DNA from 3 places in the Rhodoferax sp. XS2R6 genome. Region 3 is predicted to be linked to each of the others. Evidence: predicted binding sites of a transcription regulator. Region 3 holds the regulator's gene; each other region holds the start of a gene.
What was found. The regulator LexA, encoded in region 3, represses DNA repair genes until DNA is damaged. The targets are predictions, from matches to a motif close to ACTGTATNNNNATACAGT.
Positions count from the first base shown of each region.

Region 1 (4,299 bases), 320 kb from region 3:
CGCCTTTGGCAAACTTGGCCAGGGCAATGGCTTCGCGGGTGGAGTTGCCACCGCAGCCGGCCATGATGGGAACACGTCCTGCAGCCTGTTCGACCGACACGCGGATGATTTCGCAATGCTCATCCACGCTCACCGTAGGGGACTCGCCGGTGGTACCGACCACACCGATGCAGTCAGTGCCTTCGGCAATGTGCCAGTCAATCAGTTTGCGCAGCGCGGGATAGTCCACGGAGCCGTCGTCGAGCATCGGAGTGATGAGGGCTACGATGCTGCCCCTGATTGGACCTTTGGAAGCGTTCATGTTGTATGGTGGGTTCGGTAAACAAGCATTTTAACTAGAGTGTGTGTCGGGTCGGCACAGCCCCAGAGTCGGGGTGGGTAAAGCTACGCAAAGCGGCAATGCGCTGGACGAAGCGGGCTGGGTTCTCCAGGTACCCCTGTTCAAACGCCACTACATGCCAGCCGGTGCACACCGTCAGCAGTTCGCCAGGTTGCAGCAAAAAGTCAGGCCGGCTGGGCCGCCCCACGGTTTCGTTGCCGGCAGCAAAGGTCTCGTACAGGAGCAATCCACCTGGGGTCACGCTGTCCAGCAGCGTGGGGAACAAGGGGCGCCACAGGTAATTGGTCACCACCACGGCACCAAACTGCCGGGGTTTTGCGTTCTGCATCAGGGGCCAGGGCCCGTTTTCGATGTCGGCCGTGAACAGCGAGGCTGCAGGCACCTGCTGTGTGGCCAGCGTCGTGTCCCGGTCAATGCCTGTCGCCGCGTGGCCGCGATTGGCAAACCATGCCAAGTGCCGGCCCGCGCCGCAGGCTACGTCCAATACGCTGGCGTCCGGGGGCAGCAAGTGGCTCCAGCGCTGTACCCAGGCAGAGGCTGCACCACTGCCGTGGGTGGTGGGGCTGGTGCTCATTGCGGTTTGACGTGGTCTTTGAGGGCCGCCAGTGCCATCTTTTCCACCACGCCGGGCAGCAGCAGTTTGAGGAAGCGGCCCAGTTTGCCCTTGGTGGTCATCACCACCTCGCGCTCGCGGCGGGCCATGCCGTCCAGAATCAGCCGTGCACATGCTTCCACGGTCATCGCGTTGTCTTCTTTCAAGCCGCTGGAACCGGCCGCATGGCCCGCCGCATTCAGCCCGCGACTGCGAATATTGGTGAGCACCACGCCGGGGTAGGCAGTGGTCACGCTCACGCCAGCGCCGCGCAATTCTGTTCGCAGTGCTTCAAAGAAACCGGCCATCGCGAATTTGGACGCGCTGTAGGCGGTGCGCCCCGGCACACCCACCAAACCGGCCAGCGAGGACACGGCCACGATATGGCCGCGGCTGGCCTTGAGGTGGGGCAGGGCGGCGTGGGTGCACCAGACGCTGCCCCACAGGTTGATACGCATGAGCTGTTCGTACCAGCCCAGGTCTTCGGCTTTCACGTCGCTGAACAGGGCTTGCGCCGAGATGCCTGCGTTGTTGATCAGTGCATCCACCCGGCCAAAACGCTGCACCGTCTGCTCCACCAGAGCGCGACACTGGGCTTCCACCGACACATCGGTGGGCACCACCAGCACCTGAGCACCCAGCGCCGTGCACTGCTGGGCCACGACGTGCAGCAAGTCTGCGTTGCGCGCCGCCAGTACCAAAGCTGTTTTGCCCCCGTGTTGGCGAGCCAGCTGGCGTGCCATTTCGGCGCCAATTCCGTCGGACGCGCCGGTGATGATGGTGGTGTTCAGGTTATCGGTCATGCGGTGTCCATCAAAAACAGGCCCAAACCTGGTTGGCCAGTTGCACCAAAAAATCGGGTTGGGTGTAGAGGTAAAACACGCCCAGCAGCGCCGCGGCTACGGCGCCCCAGAGGACCAAGCGGTGGCGGGTGGTCACGTCAGTGCGCCAGCGCCGTGCGCTGAATAGGCGCTTCACGCACCGGCAGGTTCACCAGTGCAGCCAGTACGCCCAGTGCAATGGCGATGTACCAGACGATGTCGTAGCTGCCGGTCTTGTCATACAGATAACCCCCCAGCCAGACGCCCATGAAAGAACCAATCTGGTGGCTGAAGAACACAAAACCGCCCAGCATGGACAGGTGGGCCACACCGAAAATCTGCGCCACCGTGGCATTGGTAGGCGGAATGGTGGACAGCCACAACAGGCCCATGACAGACGAAAACACGTAGACGCTGGCGGGTGACAAAGGCACCACCAGGAACACGCTGATGGCGACTGCACGCGCCAGGTAAATGAAGGCGAGGATGTTTTTCTTGGCCATTTTTTGACCCAAAACGCCCGCCGCATAGGTGCCAAATACGTTAAACAGGCCAATCAGTGCCAGCGCGTAACTGGCCACCTGGGGTGACAGGCCCTTGTCTTTGAGGTAGCTAGGCATGTGCACGCCGATGAACACTACCTGGAAGCCACAGACAAAGTAGCCCGCCATCAGCAGCTGAAAGCTCGGGTACTTGAAGGCTTCACGCAGCGCTTGCCCAATCGACTGCTCGCGCTTGGGTGCTGTGGCACCGCCAAAACCGGGTTCGCGCAGGCCCCAGGCCAACGGAATCATCAGCAGCGCGGCCGCGCCCAACACCACCAGCGCCTGCTGCCAGCCCAGGCTGCTGATCAGAAAGCCCTCGGTGGGCACCATCAAAAACTGCCCAAACGACCCCGCCGCGGCGGCCACGCCCATGGCCCAGGAGCGCTTCTCCAGCGACACATTGCGCCCGATCACGCCGTAAATGACTGCATAGGTGGTGCCTGCCTGCGCCATGCCGATCAGCACGCCGCTGGACAGCGAAAACAGCAAAGGCGTGTTGGCGTAGGCCATGCCGACCAGGCCCAGCGCGTACAACACCGCGCCGCCCACCACCACACGGAAGGCGCCAAAACGGTCTGCCACCATGCCGGCAAAAATGCCGGATAGGCCCCAGACCAGGTTCTGGATGGCGATGGCGAAGGCAAAGGTCTCGCGCGTCCAGCCCTGGGCTTGGGTAATCGGCTGCAGCCACAGGCCAAACCCGTGGCGGATGCCCATGGACAGGGTGACGATGGTGGCGCCGCAGGCCAGGATCTGGACGATGGAAAGCGGTTTGTGGGGCGAAGTCATCGCTGAAATGTAGCCCGTTTGCCTAGCCCCCGCTGCAGCGGCTGTGACAAACTCGGCGGCTCCCGGTCTTTAGGTTTCTGTATGTTCATACAGTTGTTTCCCCGGAGCCACACTACAATTCGCCCACTATGGCAGTGAAACCACCCCCCGAATATTCCGAATCGTCGATCCGCGTGCTCAAAGGCCTGGAGCCCGTTAAACAGCGCCCGGGCATGTACACCCGCACGGACAACCCCCTGCACATCATCCAGGAAGTGCTGGACAACGCCGCCGACGAGGCACTGGCCGGGCATGGCAAGAAGATCAAGGTCACCCTGCACGCCGATGGCTCGGTGGGCATCGAAGACGATGGCCGCGGCATCCCGTTTGGCATGCACCCTGAAGAAAACGCCCCGGTGATCGAGCTGGTGTTCACCCGCCTGCACGCGGGTGGCAAGTTCGACAAGGGCAAGGGCGGCGCCTACAGCTTCTCGGGCGGCCTGCATGGCGTGGGTGTGTCGGTGACCAATGCCCTGGGTAAGCGCCTGGAAGCGACCAGTTACCGCGAGGGCTCGGTGGCCCGCTTGGTATTTGAGGGCGGTGACGTGACCGAGGCGCTGGAGATCCGCAAGGCGGGCGAGGGCGACCGCAAGCAGGGCACTACCGTGCGTGTCTGGCCCGATCCCAAATATTTCGAGTCCGCCATGTTGCCCATGGGCGAGCTGTCCCACCTGCTGCGCAGCAAGGCCGTGCTCATGCCGGGTGTGAGCGTGACGCTGGTGAACGAGAAGACCAAGGACAGCCAGAACTGGCTCTACAAGGGTGGCCTCAAAGACTATTTGATGCAAACCCTGAATGGCGACCCTGTCATTCCGCTGTTCGACGGCGAAGGGTTTGCCGACAGCCAGAGCGACAACTTTGCCGAAGGCGAGGGCGCCTCCTGGTGTGTGGCCTTTACCGAAGAAGGTCAGCCGGTGCGCGAGAGTTATGTGAATTTGATTCCCACCAGCGCCGGCGGCACGCATGAGAGCGGATTGCGCGACGGCCTGTTCACTGCGGTGAAAAGTTTTATCGAATTGCACAGCCTGCTGCCCAAGGGCGTGAAGCTGATGCCCGAAGACGTGTTTGCCCGGGCTAGCTATGTGTTGAGCGCCAAAGTGCTGGACCCACAGTTCCAGGGCCAGATCAAGGAGCGCCTGAATTCGCGCGATGCCGTGCGCTTGGTGAGTAGCT
Region 1 covers NZ_JBWMAY010000002.1:210,614-214,912, forward strand. Annotated here, with positions in the region: gene dapA (4-hydroxy-tetrahydrodipicolinate synthase) at 1-301, opposite strand, end outside; gene AC097A_RS07560 (class I SAM-dependent methyltransferase) at 336-914, opposite strand; gene AC097A_RS07565 (SDR family oxidoreductase) at 911-1,723, opposite strand; gene AC097A_RS07570 (hypothetical protein) at 1,746-1,871, opposite strand; gene AC097A_RS07575 (MFS transporter) at 1,873-3,087, opposite strand; gene AC097A_RS07580 (DNA topoisomerase IV subunit B) at 3,216-4,299, shown strand, end outside.
Region 1: a site for LexA is predicted at 3,164-3,181, ahead of AC097A_RS07580 (DNA topoisomerase IV subunit B). Genes of this name have one in related genera too.

Region 2 (4,299 bases), on a different contig from region 3:
CGCAATGGCTTCCTCATCATGCTCATCATCGGTTTGCTCAACCTGGCCGCCAATCTGGTCTTCAAGGCGCACGTGAGCTGGGCCCTGTTCCCCATCGCCATATTCGCCTTTGGCTGGGCCATGATGGTGCCGGTGGTCACCCTCTTGGTGCTGGACCTGCACCCCGACCGCCGCGGCATGGCCTCCAGCCTGCAGATGTTTGTGGGGTCTACCGCCAACGGCCTGGTGGCCGGTGTCATCTCGCCCCTGGTCATGCACTCCACCGTGGCGCTGGCCACGTCATCGGTGCTGATGATGTGCTTGGGGCTGGTGGCCTGGATGTTTATCCGCAAACGCTGGCCAGAGATTGGGCAGAAGGTGGACGGATTGTGAGAAGCGCAGCGGTGCGAAGCGCAAGTCGCTGGTTTGCGCATATGGGTGCGATGCTCATGGCCGGCGTGCTCGTGGTGCTGGCGGGGTGCTCCTCGGTGCCGCAAGCATCAGCACCGCCGGTGGCCGCGCCCCAACCCGCTGGCCGCCTGACGCTGGAACAAGCCAACGACGTCACTGTCATGGCCATCGGCCTGGTGGGCACACCCTACCGCTATGGCGGCAACACCCCGGCCAGTGGGTTCGATTGCAGCGGCCTCATTGGTTATGTCTACAAACAGCGCGCGGGTGTTGTGGCACCGCGTTCCACCGCAGGGTTGATTGATTGGGGTACCAACATTCCAGCGCCAGGTCTGCGCACAGGTGATCTGGTCGTCTTCGCGCAGAACGGCCGCGCTACGCATGCCGGCATTTATGTGGGGGAGGGGCGATTTGTGCACGCGCCCTCTACGGGCGGGACGGTGCGGCTGGATAACCTCAAGTCGACTTACTGGGCGAAGCAGCAGGTGAGTTACCGGAGGCCGTGAGGAGCCTGCGTAGGTTAGATTTCAATTCGGCTCGTGCTGGATATAAACGTTGTAATGATCGATAGTCGATGGCTTGGAATGTGAGGGGTCGCCCACGCCTTCGTAGATGTATCGTCCTTAGCAGTCTTCGGGGAAGTGCCTGCCGAAGTCAGTAAGGATTGTTAGCCCATCGACTAGTTCTGGCGCGATTTCCCGTGCGGAGCCGTAGTGTTCGCGCCAAAGTTTTGGAATATCCGAAAAGTATGGTTGCCCACGATGAACACTGATCAAGAACCCTCCTTTGGACTCTTTTCGATGCACTACAGGGACAAGTAAACCCGTCGTTACTCCCAGCCATCGGTTTGTAACTCCAAGAAAGCGAATCCTCTCTATGCGGCGACTGAAGTCCAATACAAATGCGCAGTCCTGTATGGGGGCGCCTATTTTCGTAACAGCAAACTCGTGTGGTCGATCTTGGAATCCAAATAGAGTGAGTGGCATTTGTGTGTCCTAGAACGGTTGAAAGAACAAAGCTTATTTCGAATAATGGGAATTTTTAGCCTAGTGTGATGGAAAGGTATCTTGGTTCCTTTTTTCATTTCACTCCCCCACCTTCACCCCCTCCCCAACCACAAAAAACTGCCCGCCCGCCACATAGTGCAAGGTGCGCAGCTCATCGGGCGCCTTGTCAAACTCCCAATGCCCGTTGACGAACACGCGGTTGTCGGCCCAGGCTTGGGTCACTTCGCCGATGAACAGGTCGTAGGTTTGCTGGTTGTGCGGTTCGGGCACCAGCTTGCACAGCAGCCAGCCCACGCAACCTTGCACCAGCGGTAGTTCGCTGCCTTCCACGGCAAAGGTCTGGATGCCGTGGCGTTGCAGCTTGTCGGGTGTATCGGCCGCACTGTCGCTGCCCACCCCCAGCGTGGCTTGGGCTAGCCCGCGCGCCGGTACGTTGAGGGCAAACCAGCCACTGCCTTCCACCAGCGCGCGGGTGCGCGTGGCCTTGTCGATCACCACCGTCACCTTGGGCGGGCTGAAGTCCAGCGGCATGGACCAGGCCGCAGCCATGACGTTGTGCTGGCCCGCGTGGGCGGATGACACCAGCACGGTGGGGCCGTGGTTGAGCAGGCGGTAGGCTTTGTCCAGCGGGACGGGGGTGCAGAAAGCGGGCAGGGTGGTCATGCGGGCCACTCTAGCAAAGCCCCCAAAAGCCCGGCCCGCGGCAGCCCCCGCAGCGGCTTGCAAGTCTGTTCTTGATTTTGATAGCAGGGGCGTTTTCCATATACTGTTTATAAATACAGTTATAAGCCAAACCCCTTGCCATGACTAGCCTTGCGCGCATTACCACTAGTTCGCCGGACCCGCAGGACATCCACGCAGATGTCTGGCACGCGCACGCGCTGGCTGGCAGCCCGCAGGCGGTGCAGCCTACGGGCGATGCGCTGCTGGACGCGCAGTTGCCCGGCGGCGGCTGGCCCGTGGGGGCGCTGGTGGAGCTGCTGCAGCCCGCTGGCGTGCACAGCGAATGGCGGCTGCTGCTGCCGGTGCTGGCACGCTGTGGCCAGGGGCCGGTGGTGTTGGTGGGCGCGCCCTACTTGCCGTTTGCGCCAGCCCTGGCGGCGCTGGGCTTGCGCGCCAACCGCTTGCTGGCCGTCGGGGCGCTCGGAGCCACAGGGGCGACGGGCGCGGCGCAGGACGGCCGACTCTGGGCCACCGAACAACTGCTGCGCTGTGCCGAGGTGGACGCCGTGCTGGCCTGGCTGCCGCAGGCGCGCAGCGACCAGCTGCGCCGCCTGCAGATGGCCGCGGCCGAACACCACAAGCTGCTGTTTGTGATGCGCCCGGCCGCACTGCAGGCCGACGCCTCGCCCGCGGCCCTGCGGCTGGTGCTGCAGCCCCAGCCGCCGGTGCAGAGCCCGGGGCTGGACGCGCTGGCGGTGCAGATCGTCAAGCGCCGTGGCCCGCCGCTGGCCCAGCCGCTGCAGCTGCAGGCGCGCGCGGCCCGCCTGGCCGTGCTGTTGGCGGCGGAGGGTGCCCATGCACTGGATCGCACTGCGGCCCACGCCTGATGCCGCCGCCCCGTCCGAGCCCACCCTGGCCGATGTGCACACCGCGCTGGCCTGGTGGGCGCTGCGTTTCACGCCGCTGGTGGCGCGCGTGGAGGACACGCTGGTGTTGGAGATCTCGGCCAGCGAGCGCCTGTTTGGCGGGCGCAGCGCCTTGTTGCAGCAGATTTTTGAACCAAAAAAGCCTCTAGCGCCCATGGAGACTGCGCAAGGCGCTACGTCTTTGATAGCGTTGGGGCGGCTGTGGGGTGGCCGCGATGTGGCACCCGAGGCGCTGTCGGTGCACGTGCTGGCCGTCGCCCGGCCGCACCTGCCCACGCTGGCGCGCCTGGGCGTGCGCAGCTGGGGCCAGCTGCATGCGCTGCCGCGTGGCGGGCTGGTGCGGCGTTTTGGTGCGGGGCTGGTGGATGCGTTGGACCAGGCCTATGGTCAGCGCCCCGAGGTCTACCCCTGGCTCACGCTGCCCGAGGTGTTTGACGCGCCGCTGGAGCTGGCGGCCAGTGTGGAGTCGGCCCCGGCCCTGCTGTTTGGCGCGCGCCGCCTGCTGGCACAGCTGCTGGTGTGGCTGCGCGCGCGCCAGTGCGGCGTGCTGGCACTGGAGCTGCTGTGGGACCTGGACGCGCGCCGCGCCAACACCCGCCATGTGGACGCCCACCACACCGGCGGCCAGCAGGGCCGGCTGGTGCTGCGCACCGCCCAGGCCACGCAAGACATGGCGCACCTGCAGCGCATCTTGGGCGAGCAGCTGGCGCGCGTGACCTTGCCCGCGCCCGTGCTGTACTTGCGCCTGCGCAGCCTGCAGACCCAGCCGCTGGCCGGCGAGAGCCACAGCCTGCTGCCCGACGAGGTGCGCAAGGGTGACAGCCTGCACCAGACGCTGGAGCGCCTGGCCGCACGCCTGGGCGCTGCGCAGGTGCAATGCACCACCCCGCTGGCCGACCACCGGCCCGAGCAGATGCAGCGTTGGGCGCCGTGGCAGGCCGATACGCCAGCACAAAATGCTATGAAATCAGGAGCTGCTTGCGCAATATCTATAAGGGCTAGAGGCCTAAAAGACTATGAATTGCACCCCCAGGCCAGTGTCTGGCCTACCTGGCTCTTGCCCAGCCCGCAGCGTCTGCCGGTGCGCGACCACTGCCCCCAGTACCAGGGGCCGCTGGCCCTGCTGGTGGGGCCGCAGCGGCTGGAGGCGGGCTGGCTGGACGGCACGCCGGTGCTGCGCGATTACTTCATCGCCCGCAGCCCGCAGGCGGGGCTGGTGTGGGTGTACCGCGAGCGACTGACAGCAGATGGAGTGCCCTGCGCGCAAGACGCACCCTGGTACCTGCACGGGCTGTATGCGTAAGAGGGCTTAG
Region 2 covers NZ_JBWMAY010000004.1:179,903-184,201, forward strand. Annotated here, with positions in the region: gene AC097A_RS14585 (multidrug effflux MFS transporter) at 1-372, shown strand, start outside; gene AC097A_RS14590 (C40 family peptidase) at 414-896, shown strand; gene AC097A_RS14595 (flavin reductase family protein) at 1,476-2,060, opposite strand; gene imuA (translesion DNA synthesis-associated protein ImuA) at 2,201-2,947, shown strand; gene AC097A_RS14605 (Y-family DNA polymerase) at 2,916-4,289, shown strand; gene AC097A_RS14610 (hypothetical protein) at 4,296-4,299, opposite strand, start outside.
Region 2: a site for LexA is predicted at 2,163-2,180, ahead of imuA (translesion DNA synthesis-associated protein ImuA). Genes of this name have one in related genera too.

Region 3 (4,299 bases):
TACTGATTCCGGCCCGCCTGGCCTCTACCCGCCTGCCCAACAAACCCCTGGCCGATCTGGCCGGTGTGCCCATGGTGGTGCGCGTGGCGCAGCGGGTGCGTGATGGCGTGCCGCAAGCCAGCCGCGTGGTGGTGGCCGCCGACAGCGACTCCATCGTACAAGCCTGCGCAGCCCACGGCGTGCACGCCATCCTGACACGCGAAGACCACCCCTCTGGCAGCGACCGCCTGGCCGAGGCCTGCGATATCCTGGGCCTGGCCGACGAAGACATTGTGGTCAACGTGCAGGGCGACGAACCACTGATGGACCCCGACCTGGTGCAAGCCGTGGCCGCGCTGCTGCACGCCACGCCACAGGCCAGCATGGGCACAGCCGCCCACGCCATCACCGACGTGGCCGACTTTGCCAACCCCAATGTAGTGAAAGTGGTGCACGACGCCGCGCACCTGGCGCTGTACTTCAGCCGCGCGCCGATTGCCTGGTGGCGCGATGGGTTTGCCAATGGCATCCACACCCTGCCGTCCCCGGCACCCTTGCGCCATATCGGCATTTATTCCTACCGCGTGGGCTTTTTGCGCCAGTTTCCCCTACTGCCACAGGCCCCCATCGAGGTGGTGGAGGCGCTGGAACAGCTGCGTGCGTTGTGGCATGGCCACCGCATTGCGGTGCACGTCAGTGCGCATGCGCCCGGCCCCGGTGTAGACACCCCCGAAGACTTGGCGCGTGTGCGCGCCATCCTCGCCGGCCAAGCCCCCACGCTGTAAGTTAGGCGCGGGGCAGCCCGTGCTATTCTCCAGAGCTACACGCGCGCAATAAAAAATGCACCAGCAAGGTGCCAAAGAAGCGCCAAAGTTTTTGTTTTATCCGAGGTTATCCATGAGACTGATTCTGTTGGGCGCGCCTGGCGCTGGCAAAGGCACGCAAGCCACCTTCATTTGTCAAAAGTACGGAATTCCGCAAATTTCGACCGGTGACATGCTGCGCGCTGCCGTCAAGGCCGGCACGCCGCTGGGCCTGCAGGCCGACGCGGTCATGAAATCCGGCGGCCTGGTCAGCGACGACCTGATCATCAACCTGGTGAAGGAACGCATCGCCCAGCCCGACTGCGCCAAAGGTTTTCTGTTTGACGGCTTCCCCCGCACCATCCCCCAGGCCGATGCCATGAAGGCGGCTGGCGTGCAGCTGGACTACGTGGTGGAAATCGACGTTCCGTTTGACGCCATCATCGAACGCATGAGCGGCCGCCGCTCACACCCCGCCTCGGGCCGTACCTACCACGTCAAGTTCAATCCCCCCAAGGTGGAAGGCAAGGACGATGTGACTGGTGAGCCCTTGGTGCAGCGCCCCGACGACCAGGAAGAGACCGTCAAGAAACGCCTGGATGTGTACAGCGCCCAGACCCGCCCGCTGGTGGAGTACTACTCCAGCTGGGCCCAGAAAGACCCCGCAGCAGCCCCTCAGTACCGCGCCATCAGCGGCATGGGTGATGTGAATGCGATCACCAGCCGGGTGTTTGAAGCGCTGACCAAGTAAGCGCTACTGGCACCGCCCGAAAAAGCCGCATCTGCGGCTTTTTTTACGCCATCAGCTGCAGCATCAGCGCGATGCGCGCCTTCACCGCAGACAGGCCCTGCGAATGCGGCAAGGCAGCAACGCCCTCACCCGCCACCACCTGGCCACGTGCGCAACGGCTGGCGCGGACCACCGGCGTGCCCTGCGCTTGCACTTCAAGCAAAGCTGCTTCCAGATCCACATGCAGCGTGCCATTGCCGGTGCCCGCCACCACCAAGCCACGCAATGGAGGAACGTTGGCATCGGGCACGGCCAAGCTGCGTACCATGGCGCCCGAGGCACCCGCATAGCTCATCACAATCTCCACCCGCGGCCATGCAGTGTTGGCCAGTGCCTGCAGATCGACCACACGCGGGGGAGCCATAGGGGCAGGCTTGCCCAACCAGCGCACGCGGGCCTCTTCCACCAGCGCCAGCGGCCCTGCATCGCCCGAGTCAAACGCGTCCACGCGGTAGGTATAACTCTTCTGCACCAGGCGGGCGCTGTGCACCGCACCCGCGCACACCACCAACACGCCGCGTGCCGCGCTGTCCAGCGCCACGGCTACCGCATCCAGCACGTTTTGCGGCCCATCGGGCGTCAGGGCCGACGCGGGGCGCATGGCGCAGGTCAGCACCAGCGGCTTGGCCTGCAATAACGCGGGGGGCAGCACCTGCTCCAGAAAGAAGGCGGTTTCCTCCAGCGTGTCAGTGCCATGGGTAATCAGCACCGCATCCACTTCCGTATCCTGCAGGTGCTGGGCACAACGCTGCGCCAGCGCGGCCCACACCGCAAAGCCCATGTCTTTGCTATCCACCTGCGCCACCTGTTCGGCCACCAGTTCGCGCCCCTGCAGCGCAGCCTGAAGTGGGGCAATGTCTTGCAGCAATGACTGCACGCCCACCTGCCCGGCCTTGTAGCCCACGTTGTCCGATCCGCGCTCCGATCGGCCTGCAATCGTGCCCCCCGTACCCAAAACCACCACTTTTTTACCCATACATCACCGCCCCACTTGCATTAATCAAAAAACTGGTTAAAAATACAGTTACTGGATGAGAAAACAGTGTGTACAGACACACAGCCAGCACCGACCCAACATGAAGGAGTCAGTATGCTTGAAAGTCCCAAACTCACCGCCCGCCAACAGCAAATTCTGGATCTGATCCAGGGCGCCATTGCGCGCACCGGTGCCCCCCCCACCCGGGCGGAAATCGCCACCGAGCTGGGCTTCAAGTCTGCCAACGCGGCCGAAGAGCATTTGCAGGCCCTGGCCCGCAAAGGCGTGATCGAACTGGTCAGCGGCACCTCCCGCGGCATCCGCCTCAAGGGCGATGTGTTGCGCTCAATGCAAGAGTCGCGCATGAAGCAGTTTGCCCTGCCCCTGCCCGGCCTGGCCCAACTGGCCTTGCCCCTGATTGGCCGTGTGGCCGCCGGCTCGCCCATCCTGGCCCAAGAACATGTGGACCAGACCTATTACGTGGAAAACAGCCTGTTCCAACGCCAGCCCGACTACCTGCTCAAGGTGCGTGGCATGTCCATGCGCGACGCCGGCATCATGGACGGCGACCTGCTGGCCGTGCAAGCCACCAAAGATGCCAAAAACGGCCAGATCGTCGTGGCCCGCCTGGGTGAAGAAGTCACCGTCAAACGCTTTCGCCGCAACAAACACCTGATCGAGCTACACCCTGAAAACCCCGACTACCAAACCATCGTGGTTGAACCCGGCGAGCCCTTCGAGATTGAAGGTCTGGCCGTTGGCCTGATTCGTAACACCATGTTGATGTAACGCAGACAGAAAGTACCCACCATGAACACCGCCATCGTCATGAAACCCGACTTTCTGGCCCCCCTGCGCCAACTCCTGGCCTGGCTGCTGCCAAGTCCTTCCCCACGTGTGCCCAGCTACACCGTGCCACGGTCTTTTGAACGCAAAAATGCTCCTGATTTAATAGCTACTTGCGCAGTATCTACGGGGGCTAGAGGCATAAACAAGCCTAAAACCAAACCCCTGCGCGTGGTCCGGGTGCTGGAGAGTGGGCAACCCCGCTCTGACGTAGGTCGTATGGTCATCTCGGGCCGCATGGCCGATGTCTGCGCCGAACTGGATCGCCTGGCCGCCTGCGAAGCCGCGTAACAACAGCGGGGCAAATTTGCCCTGCACTCTGCCGGACCGCTGGTATCCCAAGGCACAATGGCATGCATGAATATTGTGATTCTGGATGACTATCAGGATGCTGTACGCAAACTGCAGTGCTCGGCCAAGCTGGACGCTTTTCCGGCCAAGGTGTACACCAACACGGTCAAGGGCATGGGCCAGTTGTCGATCCGGCTCAAAGACGCCGATGTGATCGTCCTGATCCGTGAACGCACGCAGATCACCCGGGCACTGATCGAAAAACTTCCCCGCCTCAAGCTGATTGCCCAAACCGGGCGGGCGGGCTCCCACATCGATGTGCAGGCCTGCACCGAGCGCGGCATTGCTGTGGCCGAGGGCACTGGCTCCCCGGTCGCTCCGGCCGAACTCACCTGGGCCCTGATTTTGGCGGCCATGCGCCGGCTGCCCCAGTACATTGGCAACCTCAAACACGGGGCCTGGCAGCAGTCCGGGCTCAAGGCGGGCTCCATGCCTGCCAACTTCGGGCTGGGTGGTGTGCTGCGTGGCAAGACCTTGGGTGTGTGGGGCTACGGCCGTATTGGTCAGCTGGTAGCCGGTTATGGGCGCGCCTTTGGCATGAACGTCTTGGTGTG
Region 3 covers NZ_JBWMAY010000002.1:532,943-537,241, reverse strand. Annotated here, with positions in the region: gene kdsB (3-deoxy-manno-octulosonate cytidylyltransferase) at 1-764, shown strand, start outside; gene adk (adenylate kinase) at 877-1,533, shown strand; gene AC097A_RS09025 (asparaginase) at 1,577-2,548, opposite strand; gene lexA (transcriptional repressor LexA) at 2,663-3,337, shown strand; gene AC097A_RS09015 (hypothetical protein) at 3,359-3,685, shown strand; gene AC097A_RS09010 (NAD(P)-dependent oxidoreductase) at 3,752-4,299, shown strand, end outside.